DNA from 4 places in the Bacteroides sp. 14(A) genome. Region 4 is predicted to be linked to each of the others. Evidence: riboswitches for the same ligand, from Rfam matches in the RefSeq annotation. Region 4 holds a riboswitch; each other region holds the start of a gene.
What was found. A riboswitch is a leader RNA that binds a small molecule or an ion and turns the genes downstream of it on or off. The one in region 4 is predicted to bind cobalamin.

Region 1 (5,224 bases), on a different contig from region 4:
CTTCATCCAGCAGGGGATAATCCTTCGTATCCTGAGTGAGATTGATTTCTTCGGGAATCCAGAAATTGTTCATAGCCTGGCGATACCAGTCGCTTACCCATTTGTATCGCATATTATTGAAATCATTCAGGTTTGTCGTATTACCACCGATCATTTTTCTGAGGCGGATTTCCGTATCACCTGAAGGGTTGAACAGGGCATTTCTCTTTAGTTTTTTTGCTTCCATATTATTTTAGTTTTTAAGTTTTTATGATGCGCAGCTTTCACACTCTTCTACTTCCAGAGATTTGCTACGGACGTAATAGACTGTTTTCACTCCACACTCCCATGCCAGCAGGTAGAGATTCAGCACCTGGCGCATGGTGAATTCATTGGTGATGTAAAGGTTCAGGCTTTGTGCCTGGTCGATATGCAACTGGCGGACACCGGCGGCACGGATGCTCCATTGCTGATCCGTCAGATAGGCACCTTTGTATAGCCAGAATGTTTTGTCAGACAGTGACGGGGCTACACGTGGCAACATGGCTCCCTTCTTCTCTTCCAGGAAAAAGCGTTTCATCACCGGATCTGTTCCTGCGGTGGTTCCGGCTATGATGCTGGTGCTGCTGGTAGGGGCTATGGCCAGCAGATAGGCATTTCTCATTCCGGATGCTGCAACCTTTGCGGCCAGTGCTTTCCATGCGGGTGAGTCATAATTGCGTTTTGTAAAGTAAGCTCCGGTTTGCCAGTCGCTTCCTTCAAAGTAGTCGTACCGTCCTTTTTCTTTGGCCAGTTCGGCACTCGCTTCGATGGCGGCGTAATTGATACGTTCAAAGATCTTGTCCATGAAGCTAAGATGTTCCTCGCTTTCCCAGCGTATGCCACGGATGGCAAGTGCATGGTGATATCCGCTGACTCCTAAACCGATGCTGCGATAATGATGGTTGGTTATCTGTGCAAAAGGGATCGGATAAAAATTGAGGTCGATGACATTGTCGAGTGCACGGACCACTGTTGCCACTTTTTCTTTCATCTGTTGCTCGTCTTCCAACGGTAGATGTCCCAATGAAAGACTGGCGAGATTACATACCACGAAGTCGCCGGGACGGACTGTTTTCACCACTGCCATATCCCCATCCTCCGTGCGTATCTCAGTAGAAACTGTCTCTATGGCCGACATGTTCTGTGCAATCTCCGTACAAAGGTTGGAACAGTAGATGATTCCCCGGTGATTGTTGGGGTTGGCGCGATTCACGGCATCACGGTTGAAAGTGAAAGGTGTGCCTGTTTCTACTGCTGACCGTAGCACCAGTCTGACGATATCCTTAATGCTCATGCTGCGTTTGGAAAGACGGGAATCGTTTACGCAATCCAAATATCTTTTCTCCCATTCTTCTCCGTAATAATCTTCCAGGCAATATCCTTTGATAGTCATTATTTCATTCGGACAGAATAAATACCATGATTGGTTCAAATCCTCTTTCGCCATCCGCCAGAATAAATCCGGATAGCATACCGCCGGAAATATGTCATGGGCTTTCATGCGGTCATCCCCGTTGTTGGTGCGCAGTTGCAGAAATTCAGGCAGGTCCTTGTGCCATACGTCCAGATATACGGCTACCGCTCCTTGTCTCATTCCCAACTGATCTACGGCAACGGCTGTGTCGTTCACCAGTTTCATCCACCGGATAACTCCTCCTGCCACACCTTTGAAACCCCGTATGTTTCCACCGGCCGCACGTACTTTGCCGAAATACATTCCCATACCTCCACCGAACTTGCTGACCATGGCGAAGTTGTCAATGCTTCGGTATATACCTTCCAGACTGTCGGGCACGGTGTCGATGAAGCAACTGGACAATTGATGATAAGGTTTTCGGGCATTGGCAAGTGTAGGGGTAGCCATGGTTACCTCCAGTTTACTCAGCAGATCATAGAATTTTCTTACCCATTGCAAACGGCTGTGCCTTTCCGGCATTGCAAGATGAAGGGCAATACCCAAATACATTTCTTGTACGGATTCAATCGGTTCATGGGAGCGTGTACGGATAAGGTAGCGTTTGACAAGCAGATCCAGTCCGGAATAGTTGAAGAGCTTGTCACGCTCCGGACATATAAATCCTGCTGCTTCTTCTATTTCTTCCGGTGAATAGGAGGTTAAAATATAACTGCCGTATAATCCTTCGTCCGTGAGATAACGCAGCTTTTCATAGAAAGACAGGACACCGGCGAACTCTGCCTGTTCAGTCAATTTCTTGCTTAACTGAAAATTGAGTAATCGGGCGGCAATAAACTCCCAGTCGGGGGCTTCCTGGGTAGTTAGCTCTACAGCCGCTTTTATAAGAGCCGTTAACCGTTCGTTCGGTGTCATTTCCGGTTTGTAGAAACTGGAGAATTTTTCGGCAAGCAGGGTCAGGCTGTATTCATTGCGCGGGAAGTCTTGCCCGATACCTTTCAGGGTGTCCGTTATTGTTTCGTCGCCAGTTTCATTTACTATGTGGTTGAGGGCTTTTCTCCGTTCTGTCCGTTGCCAGCGATAAAGGATATAGTTTTTGGCTTCGGCATAAAAGCCATGTTCCATCAGGGACCGCTCCACTTCATCCTGGATCCGTTCTACGTGGCGATTGCCGGTGTCACTGAGGATGAAATTTTCCACTTCATTTACCAGCGTGAGTATTGTTTCATCCGTAACACTTTGTCCGGTGCTGGCGAAGCTTTTTCGTATGGCAATGGCTACCTTCTCCTTGTTGTAAGGCTCTGCCATTCCATTTCTCTTGGTTATTTCCATGAGATGTTTATGTATAAAATTATTGTATTATTTCGCACTGTTTCCCTAATCCCACGAGTAGAAACAGCCTTTGATGAATGGTAGGTCTTCTGACTGACTCTTTGTTTTCAATGCCTTCCCGATGTCTTCTTTTCTACTGCAAGACATTCAGTGGCTATGGTGTTATTGAAAAGTTGTATAGAGCTTCACAGCAGCGGGACTGTCCGGGACTTTCACCCGATTCCCTTTTAATCCGAATGGCAGAAGAGCCATTCGGAACCAATTCGGGAACAAAGATAATTAATATTGTAATGGTTACAATATTGAGAAGGTTTAAAAATAGAGAATTATACTATTTTATTAGATAGCGTGATCTGGATATGATTGTATCATGAAGCGTCACTAACCAATTTCAAAGCAATCCGCTTGCGGTCCATATCCACACTCAGCACCTTGACCCGGACATGCTGGTGAATAGAGACAATCTCATTCGGGTCTGAAACGAAACGGTCGGCCAGCTGCGAAAGATGGATCAGACCATTCTCTTTGATACCTATGTCGACAAATGCGCCAAAGTTGGTGATATTGCCTACAATACCGGGGAGTTCCATACCTTCGCGCAGGTCGTTGATGGTGCGTACATTCTTGTCGAACTCGAAAATCTTTATCGGACCTCTCGGGTCGCGTCCGGGTTTTTCCAATTCTTGCAGAATATCTTTTAATGTCGGCATACCCACGGTAGGAGTGAGGTATTTCTCCGGTTTTATCTTCAGGCGGAGCTCCTTGCTGGCGATAAGTTCTGCTACGCTGCATCCCAGGTCTTTTGCCATCTGCTCTACGATGCAATAACTCTCAGGGTGTACGGCCGTATTATCCAAGGGGTTTTCAGCCTGTGGAATACGAAGGAAACCGGCGCATTGCTCAAATGCTTTGGCTCCCATACGCGGTACTTTCATCAGTTGCTTGCGGGAGGTAAATGCACCGTTTTCCGCACGATAGTTCACGATGTTTTGTGCCAGCTGAGGGCCTAAACCGGAAATATACGTCAGCAGGTGGCTACTTGCCGTATTCAGGTTTACACCAACCAGATTTACGCAGCTTTCTACGGTCAGATCCAGTGATTTTTTTAATTTCGTCTGATCCACATCATGCTGGTATTGTCCCACGCCAATGGACTTCGGATCTATTTTCACTAATTCGGCCAATGGGTCCATCAGGCGGCGGGCAATAGATACGGCTCCACGTACCGTGACGTCGTATTCAGGGAACTCATCCCGGGCAATTTTGGATGCGGAATAGATAGAGGCGCCCTGTTCGCTCACCACAAATACCTGAATGTCCTGTCTGAAAGTTTGATGTTTCAGAAAATCTTCGGTTTCACGACTTGCGGTTCCGTTGCCTACGGCGATGGCTTCTATCTGATAAGCTTCCACCATTTTTTGTATTTTGGATACAGCCTCTGCGGTTTTGTGCACCGGAGCATGCGGATAGATGTTCTCATTGTGGAGCAGATTGCCTTGTGCGTCCAGGCATATTACCTTACAGCCTGTACGGAAGCCCGGATCAATGCCCATTACCCGTTTTTGTCCCAGCGGGGAAGCGAGCAATAGCTGGCGCAGGTTCTGGACGAATACCCGGATAGCTTCTTCATCGGCCTGCTCCTTGCTTTGTGCGGCAAACTCAGTTTCGATGGACGACTTCAACAGGCGTTTGTAGGCATCTTGTACGGCCTCTGCCACTTGTTCTCCGCAAGCGTTGTTGCTACGGACAAAGCGGCGTTCCAGACGCTCTACACATTCCTCGTCATCAGGACTTATGCTGACTTTCAGCAGACCTTCGGCTTCGGCACGACGGATGGCGAGCAACTGGTGCGAGGTACATTTCTTCAGTGGTTTACTGAATTCGAAGTAATCCCGGTATTTATCTGCTTCAGTTTCTTTTCCTTTCACTACTTTGGCGGTGATGACGGCTTGCCGGGAGAAGGCAAAACGCACGGTGTTGCGTGCCTGTTCGTCTTCACTGACCTGTTCGGCAATGATGTCTCGTGCCCCTTTCAGTGCGTCTTCGGCATCTTTCACTTCTCCTTTGACGTATGCTTCCGCACGTTTCTCGGGGTTGGGTTCCCGTTGCAGCATCAGTAATGTCGCCAGTGGTTCCAGTCCTTTCTGGCGGGCTACTTCCGCACGTGTGCGGCGTTTGGGTTTATAGGGTAGGTAGATGTCTTCAAGAATGGTGCTGTCCCATGTTTCATCAATACGTTTTTGCAGTTCGGGAGTCATTTTCCCCTGCTCGCTGATGGTGTTGATGATGGTCTCTTTCCGTTTGGCTGTTTCGTTCAGCTTCTCATAGTGTGTTTTGATGGCTTCAATTTGCACTTCATCCAGTCCGCCGGTAGCTTCTTTGCGGTAGCGACTGATGAAGGGAATGGTAGCTCCGTCTTCCAATAAATCAAGTGTATGGCCGATTTGCTTCTCGGAA
Region 2 (5,224 bases), on a different contig from region 4:
CTTTTTGAAACGGTAAATATCTCCGTTACCATCTACGTAATGAGTGGTTCCGATATAAATATCACCATTTTTTTCATTTATTTCCATTACATAAATGCTTGCGCTGGATAGTTCTTCAGGTGCATTCTTCAGGAAATTGACCTCACTTAATTGTTTGGTGGATATGTTATAAGTGAAAAATGTATTTACTGTCGTGTAAGGATAGCTGGAATAGTCAGTATCCGAGTTGATTAAATACAATGTGTTTTCTGATGCTGCCATGTGTGTCGCGGCGGTGATACTTGTTACTTGATTGTTATTCTTAGGGTCTATTACTTGGAGTTCGTTTCCTTCATCTCCACCCCATATTAAAGAAGCCAATAGGAATATTTTGTCGTTTTTCTCTAACAGTTTATTCGGATTCCTTCTCACAGTAAGTGTATTTTTCAATTCCATAGTGTTGGCATCAATAACGAATACTTCATTAAAATATTCATAGGCACCTGTTTCTGTTACAGTATAGCAATTGGCAACATAAAGCAGTCCATCTTCTTCAGCAATACCTTCTAGATTTTTTCCTCCTTCAAAAGTTTTCACTCGTTCTAAAGTATTTGCATTCAGTTTGGATACTTTGCCGCCATATTGGGTCACATAAATATAACCATCGTCAGCAGTCATATAGCGCGGACTTCCTTCACTGCTGGAAAAAGCGAAGCGTTGTTGTTCCACACCGGCTGCATTTAATCTTGTAATATATTTGGAGCCGGAAACAATCACATAAATATAATCATTGTACACGATCATGTCTTGTCCTGTGTCTCCTAATTTTGCATTATTTTGTTTTTGAAAAATATCTGCGATAAAGTCTATTGTTTTATCCGGATCATAGAAAGAAATATTAGCGTTATTTAGGTTTAGACTTCCTTCATTTAAAATGAACACTCGATTCTGGGAAAGAGCTACTTTAGAGCCACTGTCATCTCGTTTTGAATCATTATCGTCGTCGCTGCAAGAGATAAAACTTGTACCGAGTGCCAATAGGCAGATAGCACTGAATAATAAAGATCTGATTTTCATAATTAATGGTATTTAATAGTGAATAATAATATTGTTAGAGTTGAACACTTACTGTTAATTTCCATGAACGTCCCGGCATAGGGTAGTATTTAATTACCTCATACTGTTTATTGGTTAAGTTAGTTACATCTGCTTGCAATCTTAGTTTGCAGTTACTTATTTTGAAGTTACGTGAGATAGTGAGAGTATGTTCTAAATACCCGTCAATTTCGTTTTCGGGTATATTTTGTGAAAGATAATAACGTTTCCCTACTCCCATCAGAGTATAACCTGCATTAAGCCATGGGGTCTCAATTGTAGCGGAGGCGTTTCCACTATGTTTCGGAGTATAAGGTAGCTGGTCTTTGTAATTTTTTGCTTCCGGATTGGTTAAGTCTATTGCTTCTTGTAGAGTATATCCACAGGAAAAATGTATTTCTGATCGATGAGTAAGCGGAAACTCTGTGGAAAGAGTAGCGTCCATACCTATGATACGTACTTTACCATAATTCTGCATTCTCCACACATAAGTGCTGGGGAAAGCAACTATTTTATCTGTAACCCTATTATAATATCCATCCAGTGTGATAGAACAATAATTCAGGAAAGTGAAAGGGGAACCACCGTAAGTGATGCCTATATTATATTCCTGCGCTTTTTCTGGTTTTAAATCCTTGTTACCACTTCGGAAATAGTAAAGGTCGTTGAAAGTTGGGGTACGGAAACAGCCCTTATACATGGCGCGGATGAAGAACAAATGTTCTTTCCATGGACGATAGTTCATACTAATGCTAGGACTAAGGCGATGCAGATCAGCGGGAGCACTTCCTTTTTTTACATGTTCTGAAATGTAAGTTCCAAGTATATGAGCCTGAACGGTCAGATGAGGGAAGGTGTATTTGCTGCTGAGTACTGTCAATGAGGTGTAGCGTGTGGGATAAGGGCAATCAGGCAAGGTATTATCTAAGGTGTTGATAACGCCATCCTGAGATAGAGAAAATGTCCAATTTTGTATTGGTTGATATAATAAGCTTGCAGAGAGATAATATTCTTTTTGAGTGTGTCGGTCAGTCACCTTGCCACTGTCATATTGGGAACCTTTATCTTGATAACGGTTATAAGCATAGTTATATTTTCCTTGTACCTGTAATGTCCACTCAGGTGAGAACGTTTTCTTCCATTGCGTCTGTAGGAAGAGATTTTCATCTACTAATCGTTCATTAGATTCCGGATTATATAAGATGACTGCACCGGGAAGCCCTCGTTTGGAATGATAGTAATAAGCTTTGGTATTCCAATGGTTACTGTCAGAGAATTGATGGAAAAAGTTTATTTCACCTTGGTAGGAAAAAATGTCTGAATTGTATCGCTTTTCTGTAGCAGTATGTTTCCCATTCTCTATTGTAAAAGGATACGTTCCATCTGAACGCAGGAAATTCCCATCAATAGTAAAGGCTGAGTTAGTTCCCACTTGTTGTTCCCAACGTGCGATGCTATTGAACAAACCGAAAGAACCTCCTTTAATTTGTCCGTGGAAATTGTGTTTTTTATTTGAAATGAATTTGGGTTGTTCTGTGACAATATGAAGTATCCCTGCGGAAGCATACATACGGGCTGATTGTAGAAGATTATCACTTTGTCCAATACTGAGTGAGAGTGTGGATATGTTATCAGTTGCAAAACGCCCAATATCAATTTGGCCTGCTTGGCTGTTGCTAACGGCTATTCCATCATAACTAACGGCTGTATGTGCTGCACCGAGATTACGAATAGAAATAGTCTTTAATCCTCCTAATCCACCATAGTCTTTCACGTTCACTCCACTAAAACGTTTTACGGCATCTGCTATACCTTGTAAGCCAAGTGCCTCAAAATCTTTGCGACTGAAAGATTGCGTTGGAGTTGCAGAAGTGATGCGGCTTGATATTTTTCGTCCTTTTACTGAAACTTCCGGAATGGCATGTACCTTTCCCGTAATGGAGTCTCCCGCCTGCTGTGCCTGTAAATTGACACAAAGGCAGCATGTGAAACAATATAAACAAAACTGTAGCCAGATGCATCGGCATGGATTATCCTTGATCATAACAAATAGCTGTAAAAATATAAGTATCTCATGCCCTTTCCTCGAAGGCATAAAATTTGATAGGTTTTGCAGGTCTTCTGACTTACTCCGGATTTACCGCCTTCCCACCGTGCGAATACCGGCAGTGGCATAGGTGATTGGTAAATCCTTGACAATGAGTTTACAGCAGCGGGACTGTTTGGGAGTTACACCCAATTCCCTTTTCATGAAGCATACCGAAAGGCATACTTCAACAAAACCGAAGGGCAAAGATAGGAAAGATTTATGTTTTATTTATTATAGGATGCAGTATTTCATAAATTTATGCATTTATTCTAACAGAGTAACTTAATAGAAAACTAATACTATAATGCTTATGCTAAAGAAAACTATTGCTGCGCTAAGCCTACTCAGTATCCTTGCAGCCTGTCAGAATGATGAGAATCCTTCTCAACCGGAACCTAAACCACGTCAAGACATCAATCTTACCCGTGCGGAACAAGAGTTTATGGACAAAGGTACAGACTTTGCTTTCCGTTTCTTCGATCAGGTGTGCAGTACCGAAAAAGAAAAACCGAATGTTTTTGTGTCTCCATTGAGTGCATCACTTTGTTTATCCATGATTACGAACGGGGCTACTGATAATACGCTTGCTGAGATGCAGGATGTATTAGGATTCCCTGCCAATACTTTCTCTCTTGATGATCTGAACAACTATAATCAAAAGTTAACTTCAGCTTTGTTGGATTTGGACAATACAACTCAACTCGGAATAGCTAATTCTATCTGGATAGAGGAAGGTTTTAAGGTTTATGACTCTTTTGTTGATGTAAATAAGAAAATGTACGATGCTCAGGTGCAAGAACTTGATTTCACATCTCCGACCGCCAAAGATGTGATAAACCAATGGTGCGCCACTCAGACTAATAATTGCATAAAAGAGGTTATTCAGGAAATACCTGCGGATGCTCGTATGTATCTGATTAATGCACTCTATTTTAAAGGTATCTGGAAAAGCCAGTTTGATAAGTCGGCTACTGGACAGGATAACTTTACCAATGTTGACGGCAGTCAGCAGAAAGTAGCTATGATGAACCAGACCGCAACGTTCAATTACACCCAGACTGATGATTTCTCTATTGCGGAATTACCCTATGGCAATGAAGCTTTTAGTATGGTGATACTGTTGCCATCTGGAGATAAGACCTTGGATGAAAGCTTACCCAGCCTGAATTATGAGAACTGGAAACAGTGGAGTAAGAATATGGCAGGAAAAGAACTACAAATTAAACTTCCTCGTTTTAAAGTAGAATATGACAAAGAGCTGGAAGAGGACATGATAGCTATGGGGATGAAAGATGCTTTCGATGCTTATAAAGCAAAGTTTGCCAATATGTCCGGTGCAGAATTATATATTGGCCTTCTGCAACAGTTTACTTATATAAATGTGGATGAGGAAGGTACCGAAGCGGCTGCGGTTACAGTAGGAGGAATGTTTGATAATGCTGTCGGTTTTCCTTCTCCTGTTCCCTTCTTTGTGAATCGTCCTTTTGCCTTTATGGTTAAGGAAAAGAGTACGGGAGCCATCCTCTTTATGGGAAAGATTACAGAACTATAGTTTGATATTTATAAAGAAAGCGAAGAATCAACTCCTTCAATTGTGGGAGCCGATTCTTCGCTTTACTTTTATGATACAAGAATAATATTTTTATAGCTTACTCTTGTATATCTGTGCCATTACCTTCTGATACTGATTTTCCAATTGAAGTAGATTCTGCTTACTTTGATAAATCACAGAAACTTCTACAAAATATTCTATCACACTGATTTGTCCACCGGTGAGAGCTTGCTTCAGTAATGCAAGATCTTGTTGTGAACTGAATGCCTCCCTGTACTCCTGGATGGAAGTCTGCAATGATTGTGCTTCGCTGTATAGTTTTGCCAAGGTTGCTTCGGCTTGGAAAGCAGCGTTCTCTTTCTGATAATCGAGGTTCAGAGATTGCGCTTTGGCTATTTTAACCTTATTACGATTCTCAAACAGCGGGAAGGAAAAGCCTACTACCACTCCATTAAATGGAGTACCGGACTCTGTATTACGGCGATATCCAAGTTCCAATTTAGGTAACC
Region 3 (5,224 bases), on a different contig from region 4:
ATTGGATGAAGTAGTGGTAGTAGGTTACGGCGCTGAAAGGAAATCTCTTATGGCAGGTGCTGTCTCCGGTCTTAAGGTAAACCATAAAAAAGATATTCAATACGAAGAAGAGGCCAGCATGACCCTTGACGTTGAACAAAGCCAGGGACAGATGGGCTACGAATTTGAAATAAAAGTGCCCTACACCATTCCTTCTGATAACAAACCTGTAGTTGCTGAAATCGGTCATTACGAATTACCCGCTTCCTATACTTACCAAAGTACTCCGAAGATAGATAAAGATGCTTTCCTGATTGCCCAGGTAACCGATTGGGAAAAGCTGAACTTACTTGAAGGCGAAGCAAATGTTTACTTTGAGAATACTTTCATTGGCAAGTCCATTATGAATGTCACCCAACAGAACGACACACTATCCTTCTCTTTAGGTCGTGATAAACGTATCATGATACAGCGTACGAAAGAGAACGAATATACCTCACGCAAGTTTATGGGTTCCAATCAGACGCAATCCATTGCATGGAAACTTTCTGTCCGCAATACGCGTCCCGAACCTGTCATCCTTACGCTTTACGACCAGCTACCCGTATCACGCAACAATAACATTACCGTAACAGCAGAAGAAATCAGCGGCGGCAGTCTGGATGAAGCGAAAGGTATCATCACCTGGCAAATTACCTTACAACCCGGCGAACAACGTGATTTAGCTTTACGCTATAAAGTGAAGTACCCTAAAGGGCGAAACTTAATAATAGAATAATGCTTTTCTTATGACTCTAAGACAGAAAATATCTGATATTCCCCTGTATCTGCAAATCCTGATAGGAATGATTACCGGTATTATCATCGGCCTCATCGCCTTACAGGTAGACGGTGGTGATACATTCATCCGCCACTGGATACAGCCTTGGGGACAAATCTTCATCCGCCTTCTCCAACTGATCGCCATTCCCCTGGTCTTTATATCTCTGATAAAGGGAATGACCGGACTGAAGGACATCAGTAAATTTTCCCGTATCGGCGGAAAGACCATCGGAATATATATCTGTACGACTGTAGTCGCTATCCTCATAGGTCTTGCAATGGGGCTACTGGTGCAACCGGGCAAACTGGTAAACCACGAACAAGTAGCCCATCTGCAAGAACAGTTCATCCGTGCCATGTACCCCGTACAACTGTTTGCCTTCACAACAAGTAGTAGTGCCGCCTCTTTGCCCGTAACCCTGAAGACTGTAGAACAAAAATTAGGTATTTCAGAAGAAGTCAGTTCATTTGTCCTGCCTGTAGGCGTTACCATAAATATGGACGGCACTTCCTGTTATCAAACCATTGCCATTCTTTTCATCGCACAAGTTTTAGGGATCGATCTGAGTTTCTCCCAACTCTGTATCATCGTTGCTATGACCGTACTTTCTTCTATCGGTACCCCGGGTATCCCCGGAGGCAGTTATGTCATCTTGGCAATGGTGCTCACTTCCGTAGGTATTCCGGTAGAAGGTCTGGCATTGATATTGGGGGTGGACCGACCATTGGACATGCTGCGCACCGCAGTAAATGTAACCGGAGATGCAGCGGTATGTTCCATTATTGACAGATAATTCATCACATTAGAATAGTTGCTAAAGTATTTTCACAAATACCTTCTGATTTCTAAAAATATCTTTATCTTTGCAATCGGAATTGGCAATCGGAAAGTATATCAATGCGTCCGACTCAAGGGAATCCGGTGTAAAACCGGAGCTGTACCTGCAGCTGTAATCCTCATTAAGAAAAAGTCTGTAACCACAAAAGCCACTGACGCCGCAATGCGATGGGAAGGCGATACAGACAGGGGAAAGCCAGAATACCTACCAACTTCCATTACTTGAGCACTTAGCTTTCAGGATTAAAAGCGATGTCACCCCTATACTATAATTATAGGCAAAACTATTTTTATTCTTCCGGGTCATTAGTATTCGCATACAGAAGCGATGTGCCGTTACGTTTTTATTAAACAGAAAATCGGCAAACGATGAAGCACAAGTATTTACTTGGAGCGGTGTTTGTGTGTGCGGTGCATGCTGCCTCCGCCCAAAGCATCCTCGAAAACAAGAATGAAGAAGAACTGTCACTTATGTTGCAGGAAGTAGTAGTGACCGGTACAGGTACCGAACATTACCTGAAAGACGCGCCTGTGCAAACCGAGGTTATCTCGCATAAAATGTTGGATAGCTACGGTGCCTCCTCCCTTGAAGACATATTAAGTGGGTTATGCCCCTCTTTCGACTTCAGTTCCAGTGACATGGGGTCGAATATGCAATTGGGCGGATTGGGAAACGGCTATATCTTGCTCCTCATCGACGGCAAAAAGATACATGGTGACGTAGGCGGGCAAAATAACCTAGGACTGATAGATCCGGCACGCATCGAACGTATCGAGATTGTAAAGGGAGCCGCTTCGGCACTCTATGGCAGCGATGCCATTGCAGGTGTAATAAACATCATCACCAAGAAACATCGTGAAAACGTTCTGGTCACAAACACCACACGTGGCGGATCATACGGCGAATTCCGACAATCCAATGCTTTCCAATTCAAGTCAGATAAATGGACCTTTGCCACCAACTTTCAGTTGAAACATTCCGACGGATGGCAGAACACTACTTACGAAGACCCAAATCGATATGAAAAGCCTGTCACCAATTCCATCAATAAAACCGTGAACCGATATACCGACTGGCAAGTTTCACAACACATCGACTATCAGGCTACCCAGACACTCAGCCTGTATGCAGACGGTAGTTTCTACCGCAAACGCGTATACCGCCCTTGCGGAATACCCGATTACAAAACATACGATTTCCTTTATCGCAACGCTTCAGCCTCAACAGGTGGTAAAATGAAGCTAAAAAATAATAATAGCATTACAGCCGATATACATTATGACAGTCATGCCTACTATTATGCCTATACCCACGAAACCTGGGACAAAGAATATGACGATAACGGCAAGGAAATCAGTTTCCCGTATTCTCCCGGTGACAAGGGTCTGCAGAGTGACCAAAGCCGTCTGCTCATCCAGACTAAAGGAATATTCAACCTCCCCTATTTCAACCGTTTGAGTGCAGGAGTTGATATGGAAATAAACTGGCTGGATGCTCCCCGCCGACTGGACGAAAAGAATGTTTCCGACAACACAGGTTCCTTTTATCTTCAGGATGAGTGGTCGCCTTTTAGTCAGCTGAACATCACAGCCGGTGCACGATTAACGCTGAACAACAATTTCGGTATGCGCGCCACGCCCAAAGTGTCGGCTCTCTACAAGCTGGGCGACTTTAACCTGCGCGCCACTTATTCCGAAGGCTTCAAGACTCCGACTCTGAAAGAACTCCACTACCGTTATATTCGCCAAATGTCTCTCGTTATCCTAAACTTAGGTAACAAAGACCTGGAACCTCAAACCAGCCGTTATGTTTCCGGTGGTGTAGAATACAACGGTACTGACTTTAGTATCAGTGCCACAGGTTACTGCAACTGGTTAGACAACATGATAACTCTTGTGACGATTCCGACCTCTCAGGCTCCAGGTGACCTCGTCGTCACCTACGACCCGGCTCGTGTTCGCCAATACCAGAATATGGATGACGCACGCACCTGCGGCATAGATATCAACGCCAAGTGGATGCCTTTCAAAACGCTTACCTTGGCGGGCGGTTACAGCTATCTGGACACAGAAGCGAATCAGTACGATGAAGAAGACGAAGTGATGAAACACATCGTCATAGATGGTATGGCTCACCATCGCGGCACCGTCAGTGCCGTCTGGAATTATGATCGGAAAAACAGCAATTATCGACTCAGCGTAGGCCTGTATGGCCGTTTCCAGAGCAAACGCTATTATCAGGATGACGGTAACGGCAAAAGCTACCACCTCTGGCGCCTGAACACACGCCACCAGTTCAACCTGGGCAAGCAATGGGATGCAGAAATCAATGCAGGCATTGACAATATACTGAATTATTATGAAACGACCTACCATGGACTGAACTACGGAACAAACACGGCAGGAAGAACCTTTTACGTCTCATTGATGGTACAATTTGGACAGAAAAAGAGAAAAACCACATAGTATTAACCCTTTTAAAAACAATTAATGACATGAAACAATTCAAGTTAATGATGATGGCGGCACTGGCTGCTCTGATGTCTTTCTCCGTAGTATCTTGCTCGGACGATGACGATGACTCGGCACAATCCAAACATGATAAGAAAATGGAAGCTGTATCTGCCGAAGTAAAAGCTAACAAAAAGCATGACACTGCTTTGCTGCTTGTTACTTTCGGAAGTACTTGGGACGCACCGCAGGAAACCTTCAAAGGCATGAAAGAACAATTCGCCAAAAAGTTCTCCAACATGGATGTCTATTTTTCTTTCACTTCAGAAATCTGTATGACCCGTTGCGCAGCCAAAGGCTGGAACTATTATGCTCCGTCTTTCTATCTGGAAGCTATCGGACTTGCAGGTTATAAAACAGTTTGCGTACAGTCTTTACACGTTATCCCGGGTGAAGAATATCTCCGGGTGCAAAATTCCGTGAAAGACTTTCACTACAGCGGTGACCACCCTGAATTTGGAGATATAAAGGTATACTTGGCCGGTCCGTTGCTGGAATCGGAAGATGATGTGAAGGAAGTGGCAACTATTCTGCACAAAAACTATAAAGCAAAAGTAGATGCAGGCAAGATTGTTACGTTCATGGGGCACGGTAACCCCGAAGGCTGGAACTACGGAAACGGTAACTCCCGCTACACCATGTTGGAAGAAGAACTTCAGAAGACTTACAGTTCCAATTATTTTGTGGCAACGGTTGATATGGAAGATAATTATGTAGATAACATGATTTCCCGCATGCAAGCAGCCGGAAAAGCATCGGGAGATGTCATCTGCCATCCATTGATGTCCATTGCCGGAGATCATGCCAACAATGACATGAAAGGCGGCGTAAGCGAAAACGATCCCGAAGAAGGAAGCTGGCGTTACGAACTAAACAAAGCCGGATATACTTGTCCACTCAGCAATTGTGATATCAAAGGACTGGCCGACTATTCTGAAATTGTAAACGTATGGATCAGCCACATGTCGGCAGCCCTACAGAGTGAACCGATGTATGACCCGGACGCAGAAGAATAAACATTAATCTCTCTCTTTAATTACTTCTTGAGAAGGTGTATGGCGGCAGTTTACTGTT
Region 4 (5,224 bases):
ACTCACCGTAATTTCAGGCGGCAGACGGTCTACGACTGTTATTTTGGCTTGCTTTTCCACACTTCCGTTATCAGCATCCAGGCGGAAGTTCACAAAGAATTCTCCTAACTGATCACCTTTAAACTGATAGGTTTCCTGCTCAGACACAATCTTACCTGCACGTTTCCAAGCATACACAGGATTGATGGCATTCTCCGCAGTCACCTGCAATGTCACCTCATGTCCTATCTTTACTTTATACTCTCCGGTATCGGAGTTTAGCGAACACTCGGGAGCTCCAACCAGCCCCGCTTCGTCATCATCATCCGAACAGGCACCCAATGCAAACAGGCACAGTCCGACAAACGATAGTTTTAAATACAGATTTTTAAACATACTATTTATTGATTAGAAAATGTTACTTGCAATCGTTTCGTTGTAAATACAAAGTGCGCAGGGATGTCCCCTGTCGTAACGCTCCACTTCTTTTTTCCCTCGGGCGTGAAGCAATAGAGTGTTCCGGGGGTAACATAATTTTTGGCATCGGTCACGAAGATCTCTTTGGTATCGGGATTCACAGCCAATCCATAAGGTACCTCGATACTCTTTTCCGTACCGTCCGTAATGAAGTTCGTAGTCACTACACGTTTCTTCCGCGTGTCATAAATGCCATAACTAATGGTATTCTGCCCGGTGTACTTACTATACTCCGTACTGTAATAGAAGAGCGAGTCCCCACTCAGACAAAACTCACTGGCCGGAAAGTTCAGCACATCAGTCACCATATCATTATGAGAGTTTATGACATATACCTTGGAGTGTATGTCGTAATAATCACCACGTGATGAAACATAAATATTTCCACGCGCATCAATTGCCATCCGATGAAGGTTGATGCCTACCGTTATTTTTTTGATTTCGGTAAAGGTGTTCAGGTCTATCACAGATACGGTATTATCGTAATTGGGTACACGATAACCTCCGGAATTGGCTACATAGAGTTTATTCCCTACCACTACCATCTCTTCCGGCTGATAGCCGACATCACAAGTGTCCACCACCTGCAAGGAATTCAGATCCACTTTAGCCACATACCCCAGTCTGGCATTGGGATCAATCACCACTTTACCCGCATAAGAACTGACGTAAGCATAGCGACCGTTGAAAACGATATAGCGACAGTTAGGAATAGGGATGGCAGCCAAGTGCCTTGCTGTATTGACATCCATCACCTCCACCAGGTGGGATACATTAATGACAGCAAACAGTTTATCACCATTTATCTGAATATCATTTCCCACATCACCCAGCGCTTTTTGTATGGTAGGATTCAATTCCGGATAAATGTTCTTACAGTAATTACCCGAAGCGTAATCGAAATAGTCCAGAGAAGCCTTGTTACTTCCCATATTCCCCTCATTCAACAGGAAAAATCCCTTGACCGGACCTGTCACCTGTACGCCCGGTGTCACATTCGTCACACTGGAAAGTACCAGTTCTTCGTCGTCGCTACGGCACGAGGATACCAACAGTATCAGCATGCCCGCAAGCCACATCAGTAATAATTTACTTCTTTTCATAAGCCGTGTATTTGGTTTTAAAGTTCTACATTTATCACAAAGCGGAAATTTATTCCCGGCATGGGATACCATTGTACCACCTCGTACTGCTGATTGAAGACATTATTGACTTCGGCGGTCAGTTTCCACAACATCTTTTTCCAATGCAAGCGGCGGGAAAGGGAAAGGTCGTTCGTATACCATTCCTTGGCATAATTCTCCGGAATGTTGGCACTCGATTCATAACGCTCGCCGGTATAGATAAAACTGTAATTCATGTCCCAATCCCTATAACTCAAATTAAGGACAGCCGAACCGCTGTGCCAGGGAATATAAGGTATCTGTCCACCGTAATAGTCACTTTTTGCATCGGTGAAATCCTGCGCTTTCTCATACGTATAGTTCACCCGCAGGTTGGCCTTCAGGTCTTTCAATAAATGCCATTCGGTTTGCAGAGCCACATCCACCCCGCGCATCTCCACATAGCCCAGATTTACCATTGTCCAACGGAACTGGTTAGAAGTAGGCATGGCTACAATCTTGTCGGTGACCTCGTTATAGTAAGCATCTGCCTGAAACTCCAGCCGGGCAGGATAACCTCCACGGAATTTGCGGGAATAAGTTACACCTATATCATATTGTGTGGTATATTCCGGATTCAGGTCAATGTTTCCTATGAAGGTATAGTAAAGGTCATTCAGCGTCGGCATGCGGAATATCTTTTTGTAAAAAGCACGCAGATTCAGATCTTCGTTCTTGAAAGGTTGCCAAGATGCCACGACGGTAGGCGTATATTTATGTTTATCACCTGCTGCGGCGTTGGGAACCTTCGTAGTCTCGTGTACAAATGTCCCCAGCAGACTGGCTTGTAGTTTGAATCGTTCAAAATGCAGTGCCGTAGCTGCCGCCACAAGTGCCGTGTAACGGCAGGGATAGACGAAGTTCACCAGGTCGGCATTTAATTTATTCCACTGAAAATCCACCGAAACGTCCGCACTCCAAAAAGGAAGAATATTCAGCATATTCGCTGCCGAAAAATAGAGTTCATGCTGGCGGTAATGATTGTTCACATACATTGTAGTAACATCCAAGCGCGGATCGGACAGATAATGAAGATAATCGTAAGCATACTTACCATTCGTCTGTAAACTGTAGTTTCCCCAATGTTTCCGGAAAGAGCCCTGCAAAAAGAAGTTCGTATCCCATTGACGGTCTTCATGCACAAAGTCACCCGTCTCACGCACAGCGGCACCGGGCAATCCCCGTTCGGAATTATATAAATAAGCTTTGGCTTTCCATTCTCCCCCTTGCATATCTCCGAATAAGCCATACTCTGCACGAATGGCCTCCACATCACCGTTCTTACGGGTTTCTGTTATATCATATCCGTTTTTCTGTCGGTAACGGAACTTATATTTCCCGCTGGTGTACATATACTCAGCACTCAGTGAACCGCTCACCTGCTTGCTCAGCCTATGCTCCAGCAGGACGGAAGGATTGACCAAACCGAAAGAACCGGTTTTGAAAGTTCCTTTCAGGCGATAGTTCTGTCCTTCGCCAAAAGAAGGATGACGAGCTGTCATGTAGATGGAACCGGCTGAAGCAAAATCCTTTGCCGATTGAAAGATAGCGCTCTTCTGGCCATTGTAGAGTGAAACGGCCTCCATGTTATCCAACGAGAAACGTCCCAGATCGATTTGTCCGTTCTGAGCATTTCCCAACTGAACGCCGTCATAGAATACGCCCACATGCTGAGTGCCAAGTCCACGTATGTTGACGGTTTTCAAACCACCGATTCCTCCATAATCCTTTATCTGGATTCCGGAAAAATAGCGGATTGCATCAGCCACAGAATGGACACTCAATTTCTGAAGTTCTTCTCCGGCAAGCATTTGTACCGGAATCACTTCTTTACGGATGCGTTGCGCTGATACAGAGACTTCTTCTATATGATAAGTCTTTGTAGAGTCTACCGTTTGAGCATACAAATCCACGCAACAGCATACTAATGGCATTACCACTGCCAATAAAATGCGATGATACATTCGATTTCATGTATTAAAGAGAGTATCAAACCTCTGCCAAGAGTAATTAATGATAACCCTATAAAAAATAAGTACGACCGGATTTCTAATCCCAGAGAACTCCTGATTCCAGATCATGGCAGGTCTTCTGACTTGCTTCATCTGATGACTCCCTTCCCGTTCATGCAGAAAACAGTGGCGTGAGTATCGTCTTCAGACTTTGTTTGAAGCTTACAGCAGCGGGTCTGTTCAGGATTTACACCTGATTCCCTTTTCACCACCCGCCACGAAAGCGACGGGTGACACCATAATCAATGGCAAAGATACATATTATTATTAAAGTTAACCTTTTTACAGATACTTTTTTATCCGATCCATATCCGAGACGTATCTGGGCCGTACTTGCTCCGTACGTTCTCCATGCAGAGGTACCTCTGACCGAAGAAAGTACGGCTTTGATACGGAGCAAGTCATATATCCACGCACGTTCACAGGCCACTATCAGCGAAACAATATATATACCCAAGAAATCATAAAGCAATATGAAGTAAAAGAGAGACCGGGAAACTATCTGAACCTGAAGTTCGGACTCAGTATCCGGCTTGGAAAGAAATAAGAAAAGAACCTCTTCATTACTGTACTAAAAGCCATTAAATCCGACAACAGAACCGTTTAATAAATTATTTGTTGTAACTTTGTGCTCTTTAAAGAACTAAAATTCAAACGTTATGGAACATCAACTGACAATTTACAACACCTTAGATAGGAAAAAGGAGCTATTCGTGCCACTGCACGCTCCACATGTAGGTATGTATGTCTGCGGTCCTACCGTTTACGGTGACGCGCACTTGGGACATGCACGTCCTGCCATTACTTTCGACTTGCTTTTCCGCTACCTTACCCACTTGGGATATAAGGTACGTTATGTCCGCAACATCACCGATGTAGGCCATCTGGAACATGACGCTGACGACGGAGAAGACAAAATAGCCAAGAAAGCACGACTGGAACAATTGGAGCCGATGGAAGTAGCGCAATACTACATCAACCGTTACCACAAGGCAATGGAAGCGCTGAACGTACTTTCACCCAGTATCGAACCGCACGCTTCGGGACACATCATCGAGCAGATAGAGCTGGTGAAAGAGATCCTGAAGAATGGCTATGCTTATGTCAGTGAAGGCTCTGTCTACTTTGACGTAGAGAAATACAATAAGGATTACCATTACGGAAAACTATCCGGCCACAATCTGGATGACGTGCTGAACACCACCCGCGAACTGGACGGACAAGCTGAAAAGCATAACCCCGCCGATTTCGCCTTATGGAAATGTGCCCAACCGGAGCATATCATGCGCTGGCCCTCTCCATGGAGCGACGGTTTCCCGGGATGGCATGCCGAATGTACGGCCATGGGTAAGAAATACCTCGGCGAACATTTCGATATTCACGGTGGTGGTATGGACCTTATCTTCCCTCACCACGAATGTGAGATTGCTCAATCGGTTGCATCACAGGGCAATGACATGGTACATTACTGGATGCACAACAATATGATTACCATCAACGGACAGAAGATGGGTAAGTCTTACGGTAACTTCATCAATCTGGACGAGTTCTTCAACGGCACACATAAGTTGCTGACACAAGCATACAGTCCGA

Region 1: another riboswitch for cobalamin. It lies ahead of K429_RS0123020 (ribonucleoside-diphosphate reductase subunit alpha); the one in region 4 lies ahead of K429_RS0109005 (TonB-dependent receptor).
Region 2: another riboswitch for cobalamin. It lies ahead of K429_RS0103600 (TonB-dependent receptor domain-containing protein); the one in region 4 lies ahead of K429_RS0109005 (TonB-dependent receptor).
Region 3: another riboswitch for cobalamin. It lies ahead of K429_RS0125070 (TonB-dependent siderophore receptor); the one in region 4 lies ahead of K429_RS0109005 (TonB-dependent receptor).

The regions. Positions count from the first base shown of each region.
Region 1 is NZ_JAGH01000005.1:83,293-88,516, forward strand. Features, by position in the region: gene K429_RS0123015 (ribonucleotide-diphosphate reductase subunit beta) at 1-226, opposite strand, end outside; gene K429_RS0123020 (ribonucleoside-diphosphate reductase subunit alpha) at 248-2,767, opposite strand; cobalamin riboswitch at 2,829-3,045, opposite strand; gene K429_RS0123025 (Tex family protein) at 3,136-5,224, opposite strand, start outside.
Region 2 is NZ_JAGH01000001.1:1,043,067-1,048,290, forward strand. Features, by position in the region: gene K429_RS0103595 (DUF5074 domain-containing protein) at 1-1,056, opposite strand, end outside; gene K429_RS0103600 (TonB-dependent receptor domain-containing protein) at 1,091-3,118, opposite strand; cobalamin riboswitch at 3,168-3,371, opposite strand; gene K429_RS0103605 (serpin family protein) at 3,474-4,715, shown strand; gene K429_RS0103610 (TolC family protein) at 4,806-5,224, opposite strand, start outside.
Region 3 is NZ_JAGH01000005.1:527,222-532,445, reverse strand. Features, by position in the region: gene K429_RS0125085 (mucoidy inhibitor MuiA family protein) at 1-757, shown strand, start outside; gene K429_RS0125080 (dicarboxylate/amino acid:cation symporter) at 768-1,595, shown strand; cobalamin riboswitch at 1,662-1,867, shown strand; gene K429_RS0125070 (TonB-dependent siderophore receptor) at 2,009-4,105, shown strand; gene K429_RS0125065 (sirohydrochlorin cobaltochelatase) at 4,135-5,166, shown strand.
Region 4 is NZ_JAGH01000002.1:309,195-314,418, forward strand. Features, by position in the region: gene K429_RS0108995 (PKD-like domain-containing protein) at 1-375, opposite strand, end outside; gene K429_RS0109000 (YncE family protein) at 381-1,559, opposite strand; gene K429_RS0109005 (TonB-dependent receptor) at 1,577-3,553, opposite strand; cobalamin riboswitch at 3,683-3,887, opposite strand; gene K429_RS30280 (hypothetical protein) at 3,877-4,098, shown strand; gene cysS (cysteine--tRNA ligase) at 4,291-5,224, shown strand, end outside.